3 regions of the Mesorhizobium sp. RCAM 06353 genome follow, and region 2 is predicted to be linked to each of the others. Evidence: riboswitches for the same ligand, from Rfam matches in the RefSeq annotation. Region 2 holds a riboswitch; each other region holds the start of a gene.
What was found. A riboswitch is a leader RNA that binds a small molecule or an ion and turns the genes downstream of it on or off. The one in region 2 is predicted to bind cobalamin.
Positions count from the first base shown of each region.

Region 1: another riboswitch for cobalamin. It lies ahead of AC56QX_RS19670 (CbtB domain-containing protein); the one in region 2 lies ahead of bluB (5,6-dimethylbenzimidazole synthase).
Region 3: another riboswitch for cobalamin. It lies ahead of AC56QX_RS19445 (DUF1636 family protein); the one in region 2 lies ahead of bluB (5,6-dimethylbenzimidazole synthase).

Region 1 is NZ_CM185031.1:4,076,460-4,079,728, forward strand. It holds gene AC56QX_RS19665 (aromatic ring-hydroxylating oxygenase subunit alpha) at 4-1,173, opposite strand; cobalamin riboswitch at 1,305-1,503, shown strand; gene AC56QX_RS19670 (CbtB domain-containing protein) at 1,537-1,716, shown strand; gene AC56QX_RS19675 (CbtA family protein) at 1,732-2,535, shown strand; gene cobU (bifunctional adenosylcobinamide kinase/adenosylcobinamide-phosphate guanylyltransferase) at 2,528-3,043, shown strand; gene cobO (cob(I)yrinic acid a,c-diamide adenosyltransferase) at 3,045-3,269, shown strand, end outside.
Region 2 is NZ_CM185031.1:6,064,909-6,068,177, reverse strand. It holds gene AC56QX_RS29505 (TetR/AcrR family transcriptional regulator) at 1-111, shown strand, start outside; gene AC56QX_RS29500 (hypothetical protein) at 216-1,199, shown strand; partial or broken gene bluB (5,6-dimethylbenzimidazole synthase) at 1,364-1,873, opposite strand; cobalamin riboswitch at 1,994-2,173, opposite strand; gene AC56QX_RS29490 (histone deacetylase family protein) at 2,295-3,221, shown strand; gene AC56QX_RS29485 (exodeoxyribonuclease VII small subunit) at 3,225-3,269, shown strand, end outside.
Region 3 is NZ_CM185031.1:4,028,544-4,031,812, forward strand. It holds partial or broken gene cobN (cobaltochelatase subunit CobN) at 1-167, opposite strand, end outside; gene cobW (cobalamin biosynthesis protein CobW) at 186-1,223, opposite strand; gene AC56QX_RS19445 (DUF1636 family protein) at 1,226-1,654, opposite strand; cobalamin riboswitch at 1,694-1,899, opposite strand; gene AC56QX_RS19450 (DUF6348 family protein) at 1,959-2,651, opposite strand; gene AC56QX_RS19455 (winged helix-turn-helix domain-containing protein) at 2,681-3,269, opposite strand, start outside.

The DNA.
Region 1 (3,269 bases), 2.0 Mb from region 2:
GGATCACGGCGCAAGCGCCGCGTGCCGCTCGCGCACCCAGTTGTGGAAGCGGTGCAGGTCATATTCCTCGGGCATCAGCACGCCGGCTTGGTGGCGCATCGAGCGCAGGCCCCTCTGGTTGACCTCGCAGATCGCCGCATCCTCTTCCAGCACCTGTGTGCCGAAGGCGACGATGTTGTCGATGTCGGTCGTGGCCAGCGCCTCGGGCGCGAACAGCCATTCGGCGACAAGCTCCGTCTGTTCGGGGCCGAGCGGCACCAGGCGAACGGTCCTGACATAATCGACATGACCGACGATGAACATCGAGGGCAGGCTGGTGACGTAGGTCTGGCCGGCGGCACGTTCGGCCGGTGTCAGGCCTAAGAAGACCGGCCCGTGCGTCTGGCCATCGCGTGACCATGTTTCGGCGCCGGCGCGCAGGCCGCCGGAAAACTCCGGCGCGTCATTGTCGGCGTGGCGGGTCCATTCGGGATCGTCGTGCCGGCTCATCAGGCCGCGGCCATAGATCGGCACCAGCCGCGACAGGTCCTTGTGGACGCCCGGACAATGCAGGCACTCGTTGAAGTTTTCCCAAAAGATCTTCCAGTTGCAGTTCATCACCTTGCGCAGCACATGGCCTGAGACCAGTGTTTCCAGCGGCCAGTTGCCGAGATTACCGGAGGCGGGGTCGAAGGATTCCTGCGCCGAGCCGGCCGCGTCCTCCTGCAGATTGACGAAGACGAAGCCGCGCCACACCGACAGCGCGACGCGATAGAGCGGGTGGTCGGCCTTGTCGAAGCCGTCCGGCAGCGATTTCGACGGCACGCGCACAAGGTCACCACGCAGCGAATAGGACCAGGCGTGGTAGGGACACGTGATCAGCCGCGCCTTCAGCCGGCCTTCGCTTTCCTGGCACAGCTGCGAGCCGCGATGGCGGCAGGTGTTGTGGAAGGCGCGCAGCGCGCCGGTGTCGTCGCGCAGCACGATGATGTCCTGCGTGCCGATGCGGAACCGGCGGAACGCCAGCGGCTGGGCCAGATCGGCCTCGCGACAGACGAGCAGCCAGTTTTTGTACCAGATGGCATCAAGGTCGCGTTGATAGGCTGCCGCATCCCAATAGGCCGATGAGGGCAGCGTCGGTTCGGCCCGGGTCAGGCCGTTATAGGGATCGCGCTCGCTGGCAATGGGCTGCATGGCTGGCTTCCTGTGAAGGCTCCAGCCGACACCCGGCCAGGAGAATTGTCAATTGTCGTGCCTGGAGACGGCATGGCGCAATCGCGCTGTTTGCCGGCGGAATTTGGTTTGCCGCGTGTCGTGATTTTCCCTATAGTCATACAGTCGTCGGTTCCGTTTTGGAGCCAAGAGGGAATGCGGTGCGGGCTCGTTTGTTGCCCAATGCCGTGGCTGCCCCCGCAACTGTGTGCGGTAGTCCTCTCCATATGCCACTGAAGATCTCGTCTTCGGGAAGGTGGAGAAGGGCGCTGATCCGCGAGCCAGGAGACCTGCCGACGACGGCAAAACTGACAGGCCCTCGGGTGGAGGGTGAAAGGACAAGATATGACTACCGCTTCCGTCTCCCTCGGCGCCTCCGTCTCCTCGCAGTCGCGCTTCATGCAGCTCGCTCTTGCTGCGTTTCTCGGCATTTTCGTGATGGGCTTTGTCGGCTTTTCGCATATCGATGCGATCCACAATGCGGCTCACGACTATCGCCATTCGATGGCGTTTCCCTGCCACTGACGAGGATCTGACATCATGAACCTGTTTCGCAACGTCGTGTTCATCGCGGCGATCGCAGGGCTCGTGGCTGGCGTCGTCCTCGCCTGCATGCAGGCCTATGCCACCGTGCCGCTGATCCTGAAGGCGGAAGTCTACGAACAGGCCGGCGGTGGCCACAAGCACGACCATGCCGCGGCACCGGCCGCAACGGATACCACTGCCATGAGCACGGCCGCCCCGGCGGGGAATGCCATGAGCACTGCGGCGCCGGCCCCGGCCGAAGCGACTGCTCCGGCGGAAGACGAGGGTTGGGCGCCGGCCGACGGTTTCGAGCGTTTCGCCTTCAGCGTGCTTGCCAATATCGTCACCGGCATCGGCTTTGCGCTGATCCTGGTCGCTGTTTCGGAATTCGCTGGTGGCATCGGCACCTGGCGCCAGGGCGTGTTCTGGGGCCTGGCCGGCTTCGCCGTATTCACGCTGGCGCCTGGTCTCGGCCTGCCGCCGGAACTGCCGGCCATGCCTGCGGCCGATCTGACCGAACGCCAGATCTGGTGGTGGGCAACGGTGGCGGCGACCGCAGCCGGGCTCGGCCTGATCGCGTTCCGCAAGTCACTGCCGCTGGCGATCCTTGGTGTGGCGCTGATCGTCGCTCCGCACATCGTCGGCGCGCCGCAGCCCGACAGCTTCGAAACGCCGATCCCGGAAGGCCTGCACCACCAGTTCGTGGTGGCGGTGACGGTGACCAATCTGGTGTTCTGGCTGGTGCTTGGCGCCGTCGTCGGCGTGGTGCGCGGACGCTTCACCGGCACCGCGACCAGCCTGCGCGACAGCTTTGCCTGATCGAAGCTCGCTGACCTTCATCATCGGCGGTGCGCGCTCCGGCAAGAGCGCGCACGCCGAAGCCCTGGCGACGGCGTTGCCGTCACCATGGGCCTATATCGCCACGGCTGAAGCCTATGACGACGAGATGCGCGAGCGCATCGCACTGCATCGCTCGCGGCGCGGCGAGGGCTGGATAACCGTCGACGCACCGCTCGATCTTGCCGGCGCGCTTACGGCTCTGCCTGACAACCAGCCGGTGCTTGTCGACTGCCTGACGCTGTGGCTGACCAATCACATGCTGGCCGATCACGATCTCGAGCTGGAATGCCGGCGGCTGACGGATGTGCTGTCGCGGCCGCGCGGGCCCTGGTTCGTGGTTTCCAACGAAGTCGGGCAAGGTATCGTGCCGGACAATGCCCTGGCGCGCCGATTTCGTGATGACGCCGGACGGCTCAACCAGCAGGTCGCGTCGATTGCCGACACCGTGCTGCTGATGGTGGCGGGGCTGCCGCTCAAGGTGAAATGAGATGACCGACATCGATGATAAGGACGAAGAGCGCCACCGCGCCAAGATGGCCAAGCGCAAGGCGGTGCAGGATGCCGAGGTGGCGAGCAAGACGGTCGAGAAGGGGCTGCTGATCGTCAACACCGGCCCGGGCAAGGGCAAGACGACGGCCGCCTTCGGCCTGGCGCTGCGGATGCTCGGCTATGGCAAACGCGTCGGCGTCGTGCAGTTCATCAAGGGCAAGTGG
Region 2 (3,269 bases):
CAGGCGGCGCAGCGGATTGCCAATTCGAACGATCCCGAAGCGACATCGAAGATGGTGGTGGCGGCGTTCAAGCAGCTGCTTGAAGGCCTCCTCAGAAAACCAGGTTCATAACAGACCCAAATCCCCGTTTGGCGCCTCGCTGGCCACCGCCCCCGATTGACAATCTTCAGGCAGAGCGCATCCTCCGCAGCCATCTCTGAGGGGAGATTCGGAGCATGTGGGATTTCGAGATCGGCCGGTCGGTGTCCATCATGATCAGGACCTGGCCCTTCATTGTCTTTCGTATGATCGTCTATTTCGGCATCACGCTGGCCTACATCATGGCGACCGGCACCGGCGCCTCGGTCGGCTATGGCGTCGGCCATATCTCCACCGATCCCGACGGGCCAATGTCCTTTGCCCTGTGGGGTGGCGTGGTCGGTTTCGGCGTCGTCTCGATCGCCGTCTACTGGATCCGCGAATACATCCTCTACGTCGTCAAGGCCGGCCACATCGCCGTCATGGTCCATCTGATCGATGGCCGGGATGTTCCCGACGGCCAGAACCAGATCGCCTATGCGAAGCAGGTCGTCACCGAGCGTTTCGCCGAGGCCAACATCCTTTTCGTCGTCGACCAGCTGGTCAAGGGCGCCATCCGCGCCATCACCGGCCTGCTTGGCGGCATCGCCGCTTTCCTGCCCATTCCAGGCCTGAGCGGGCTGGTCTCTTTCATCAACACGGTGATCCGCCTGTCGCTGACCTATGTTGACGAGATCATCCTCGGCTACAACATCCGCATCAATTCGTCCTCGCCCTTCGAGACCGCGCGGCAAGGCGTCGTGCTCTACGCCCAGAACGGCAAGACCATGGTAAAGAACGCCATCTGGTTGGCGGTCATCATGTGGGGCGTGTCGTTCGTCATTTTCCTGCTGATGCTGGCCCCGGCCGCCGCCATTCTGTTCATGATGCCGGGACAACTGGCCGGCTGGGCCTTCGTGCTCGCCATCGTCTTCGCCTGGGCCTTCAAGGCGGCCTTCATAGAACCCTTCGCCATCGCCTGCCTGATGCAGGTCTATTTCAAGACCATCGCCGGCCAGGTGCCCGATCCGGCCTGGGATGCCCGGCTGGCCGAGGGGTCGTCGAAGTTCAGGGAGTTGAAGGACAAGGCGCTGGCCTCGTTCGGCGGCTCGCGCTGGGGCACGGCCGGCGCGACGCGCTGATCGGCGGGCTGCGCCGGCGCAATGACAGCGATGTTGAGGTCCGCCACCGCTGACTTGAGCCGCGCCTCGCCTTGCCCGCAAAATGTTTCGCTCATGATCAGTTCGGGCAGCGGCAGCCGCCGGCCCCAGCCATGCGTTTCAAGGTCCGGTTTCGGTGCGAACTCGGAAACACGGCCGACGCAGAGATAGGCGATAGGCGTTACATGGTCGGGAATGGAGAGCAGGCATTTCAACGCTTGCGGCTCGATGATGCTGACCCAGCCGACGCCGACGCCTTCGGCCCGCGCCGCCAGCCAGAAATTCTGCACCGCGCAAACCGTGCTGTAGAGATCCATCTCCGGATTGTGCCAGCGTCCGAGTGGCGAACCTTGCGAGCGCTGGCGGTCGCAAGTGATGCAGATGTTGAGCGCGCTTTCGCAGATGCCTTCCAGCTTGAGCTTGCGGTAGAGCGCCTGTCTTTCGGCCTCGATCGCCGGCAATTCCTGTTCTCGCGCGGCGAGGAACAGGTCGCGCACCTTCTCCCGTCTCGCGGCATCGCGGATGACGATGAAATTCCACGGCTGCATGAAGCCGACAGACGGCGCGTGATGGGCAGCGAGCAGCAAGCGCGCCAGCACCTCATCATCGAGTGCGGTGGGGAGGAAATGGCTGCGGACGTCGCGCCGCGTGAACATGGCGCGGTAGACTGCGTCGCGCGCCCTCCGGTCGAATCCGTCGTTCATAGAAGCGGTTACAGTTTCCGGCATCGCTCGTCCCCTTGCGATTTCAGTCCATGTCCTCCGCCTGACCATGCGGATGACGATGCCTGCCAGGCCGGTCTTCTGGCTCGGGATCAACCCGCGTCCGGTGCCTTCCCGTCATAGACAGTGGCATTTACCGGCGCGGTCCCCCTCACAGCGTTGGGCACGCCACGGAGTTCAACCGTGTTCCCGATTCTCCCGCTTGCGGCGGGCACCAGGCAGTGGCCGCGACCTTACGCCGAAGCTCCTGCGGCGCCAATCCCCGCAGCGACGCCAATGGACGCAGGTGTGATTTTCCCCAGCGATCGAGCCGCTACGCATGGCCATCGCGGCGCCGGGGCACTAGATAGGGAGCATGACAACCCGTCTTTACACCCACCCGATCTTTCTTGAGCACATCACACCGCCCGGTCACCCCGAGCGGCCGGACCGCTTGCGCGCCATCGAGCGCGTCCTCGACGACGAAGCCTTTGCCGCGCTTGATCGCGTCAAGGCGCCGGAGGGCGACGAGGCCACCATCCTCTACGCGCATCCCGCCGATTTCGTCGCCCGCATCCGCGCCGCCATTCCCGAAGAGGGCCTTGCCCGCGTCGATGCCGACACCACCGCCAGCCCGAAGAGCTGGCAGGCAGTGATCACCGCGATCGGCGCCGCCAACGCCGCCGTCGACGATGTTTTTTTAGGCCGAGCCGACAACGTCTTCGTCGCCGCCCGCCCACCCGGGCACCATGCCGAGAAGGCCACCGCAATGGGCTTCTGCTTCTTCAACACGGCGGCGATCGCCGCGCGCTATGCGCAGAAGAAGCATGGCGTCGAGCGCGTCGCGGTCGTCGATTGGGACGTGCACCATGGCAACGGCACGCAGGACATCTTCTGGGACGATCCGTCGGTGCTCTATTGCTCGACGCACCAGATGCCGCTTTATCCTGGCACTGGCGCGAAGAGCGAGACTGGCGCCGGCAACATCGTCAACGCGCCCTTGGCGCCGCAGACCGGCAGCGAGGTGTTTCGCGATGCCTTCCTGTCGCGCGTCCTGCCGGCGCTCGACAATTTCGCGCCCGATCTGATCATCATTTCGGCCGGCTTCGACGCACACCACCGCGATCCGTTGGCAGAGATCAATCTGACCGAGGACGATTTCGACTGGGCGACCGGCCAGTTGGTGCAACGTGCGGCCCGCCACAGCGGCAACCGGCTCGTCAGCCTGCTCGAGGGCGGCTACGATCTGCAGGGATTGGCATTTTCGGTCGCCGCTCATGTCGGGCGACTGATGAAAGGATGAATGATGGCTGCTGAGACCAACGAAGACGTCAAGGCAATGAGCTTCGAG
Region 3 (3,269 bases), 2.0 Mb from region 2:
AGCCGCATCGAGGGCAGGCGGCCGGCATCCGCCTTCCATGCGGCCGCCAGTCCGGCAAGGTCACTGTCGGTGAAGGACAGGGCCACGATATCCGCCGGCGTCTGCCGCAGATCGACCGGCTCGGCGAGATCGTCGAGCGAGGCGGAGGTCGTGGTGAGGATGTGCATCGCGGCCCGTGTCTGAGATCAGCCGGCGAGTATACGCTCGATCGCCGGGCGGTTCAGCCCCTTGAGGCCGATGACGACGAGGCGCGAGCGGCGGTCGTCGGCGGCGGTCCAGGCGCGGTCATAGTAATGATTGACGCGCGGGCCGACGGCTTGCAGCAAAAGCCGCATCGGCTTGCCGCCGACCTCGACGAAGCCTTTGACGCGCAGCACGTTTTCCTGCTCGGCGGCGGTGGCGACGCGTTTTGCCAGCTCGTCCGGATTGGCGATCGAGGCAATGTCGACGATGAAGGTGTCGAAATCGTCATGCTCGTGGTCGAACGCACCGTCATGATGGGACTTGCGGTTCTCGATGTCGTCCTCGACGGCGAGACCGAGCCCGAGCAACACCGAGGGATCGACCTTGCCATGCGACGTCGGCACGATCTTCACGGCGCGGGCGGAGTGTTCGCCGATGATGGCGTTGGCGCGGGCCGAACCTGCGGCGTCCATCAAATCGCTCTTCGACAGGATGATCAGATCGGCGCAGGCGATCTGGTCCTCGAATACCTCCTCGACCGGATCGTCATGGTCGAGGCTGTCATCCCCGGCGCGCTGCGCCTGCAAGGCGTCCATGTCGTTGGCGACGCGGCCTTCGGCCAGCGCCGGGCCGTCGACCACGGCAATGACGCCATCGACGGTTACGCGGCTCTTCACGCTTGGCCACTGGAAAGCCTGGACCAGCGGCTTGGGCAGAGCGAGGCCCGAGGTTTCGATCAGGATGTGGTCGACCTTCGGCGTCAGCGACAGGATTTTGTCGAGCGCCGGCACGAAATCGTCGGCGACGGTGCAGCAGATGCAGCCATTGGCGAGTTCGACGATGTTTTCCTCCGGGCAGGTGTCGATGCCGCAGCCTTTCAGGATTTCGCCGTCGATGCCGATATCGCCGAACTCGTTGACGATGATCGCAATGCGCTTGCCGCCGGCATTTTCCAGGAGATGGCGGACCAGCGTCGTCTTGCCGGCGCCGAGGAAGCCGGTGACGACGGTGCAGGGGACGCGGGAGACGGAAGCGGTCATGGTCAATCCTTCAGCATGTCGAGAGGTGGAATGCGGGCAACGAGGCCGCGCTTGAGCGAATCGGGCCGGCCGCGCCATGGGATGAGGCCGTCGGTCGAGGTGGCGAAGAGCTTTGCGCCGGTGACGAGGTCGGCGCCGCTGGTCAGCGTCAAGTCGCCGAACACATAGCTCCAGCAGCCGTCGCGCAGGATGGCAGCACTAAGGCGATGCTTGCAATTGCCGAGGCATTCAACCGTGCGAACGCGGATAGTGTCGGCCGCTGCGGCTTGGCGCGTATCTTCAGCCAAAAGTTCGCCGGCGCGGGGATGGGCATCCGAGCCGGATTCATCGCGGCAGGAGGCGCAAACAATGACGGTGACGCCGGCCAAAGCATCACTGTTGGCGGACGGAATATCCGCTGTGCCAGCCGAAAAACTGCTGTTCTGGTCCAAAAACCGGGCTCCTTGCCCGGAAACCCGCCGGGCGATCGGATTCTTCTGTCGCAGACGGCAGGTCTCCTGGCTCGCGAGTCATCGCCCTCGGTAGCCGCCTTCCCGGGAACCTCCCAGTGGCTTTCGGCCTTGGCTCTTCGCTTACAGTTGCGGGGACAGCCGCGGATTTGAGATCGAAATCCCGCACCGCATTCCCTCTTAGCCCCTGCCGTTGCGGGCAAGGGACCGTCTGGACCGGATTTAGGCTTTTGCAGGCAGCGGTGTCAACGCATGGCTACGACATGGCGATGTCGGCAAGAGGCTGTCATCTTCCAGCTTCCGGCAGTGCCAGGATAACCTGCCGGATAGCTTGATAGCCATCGCCATAGTCCCAGTCATGATCGACAGCCAGATTCTGTCCTTCTTGCCAAACCACGTTGTCCAGAAGGACTTCGGCACTAATAAGCGTGCCGTTCAAGCCTGCCAGAAAGGTCCGTACAAAATGGCTTCCAGGGGGTACCGAAGCTGTGAACAGCTTTTCCAGCTTGGCATAGAATGCTGGATAGCTTGGGGTCAGCGAGCATAGCTCGGTAGTGGCCTGGGAAATGACCGGTCCGCCATAGATTTTCCAGCGGGCATTGTTGCGCCAGATCTTCCAACTGGCGCTGCTTCGCTGCCAAATCTCTACATCGGCCTGCATGTTGTCGCACACATGATCAGCCAGCCCCTCAATGGCCACGTGGAAAACACCACGGAGAAATTTTTCAAACGCCTGATTCAATTCTTGTTCGCGCGTGTCACCGAAGCCAGCAAAGGATTCGATGACCGGCTGAACATCAAGCAACGGAGAGAATATGTAGATTTCAAGAACCAGCCGGTCAGAGCCCGTCTCGAACACCTCAGCCTCAAACCGAAGTTGCCCCGACTGGAGCGTAACGTCCTGCTCTCTACGTACTGCATCCATTCCATGTGCAATCAGCGCACCATGGATCATGTCGAGCACTTTGTGCGATGCCATTGCAAAATCTACCGGGCTTCTTGGAGCGTCTATGACAGAGGCCGTGGAGGTTGACCATCTCTCTGACTGGCCAGCGCCGGCCCCAGCCCACCGGCCGGCGTCACTTCCATGCGTTCAAGGCCGAGCCAGCCCTGCATCTGCTTCAGTTCCTCGAACAGTTGCGCGGCGGTTTCAGGCGGCGCACCGGGCTCGGGGTAGGCCGCGTGCACGCGCAGGACGCTCGCCGGCCGGTCGGCTCTAAGGTCGACGCGTGCGACGATCCGGTCGCCGAGCAGGAAGGGCAGGACATAATAGCCGTACTGCCGCTTTTCGGCCGGTGTGTAGATCTCGATGCGGTAATGGAAATTGAAGAGGCGTTCAGAGCGCGAGCGTTCGAAGACGACCGGGTCGAAGGGCGCCAGCAAGGCGCGCGCCTCGATTTTTCGGGGCAGGCGGGCGTCCTTATAGAGGTAAGCCGGCTTGTCCCAGCCTTCGACACGCACCGGCACCAGCTCGCCGGCCTCGACCAATTCCTCCAGCCGGCCCTTCATGTCGGCCGGCGACAGGCGGAAATAGTCGCGCAAATCGCCTGATGTCGCGACGCCGTGGGCGCGGGCGGAGATGCGCAGCAATTCGCGG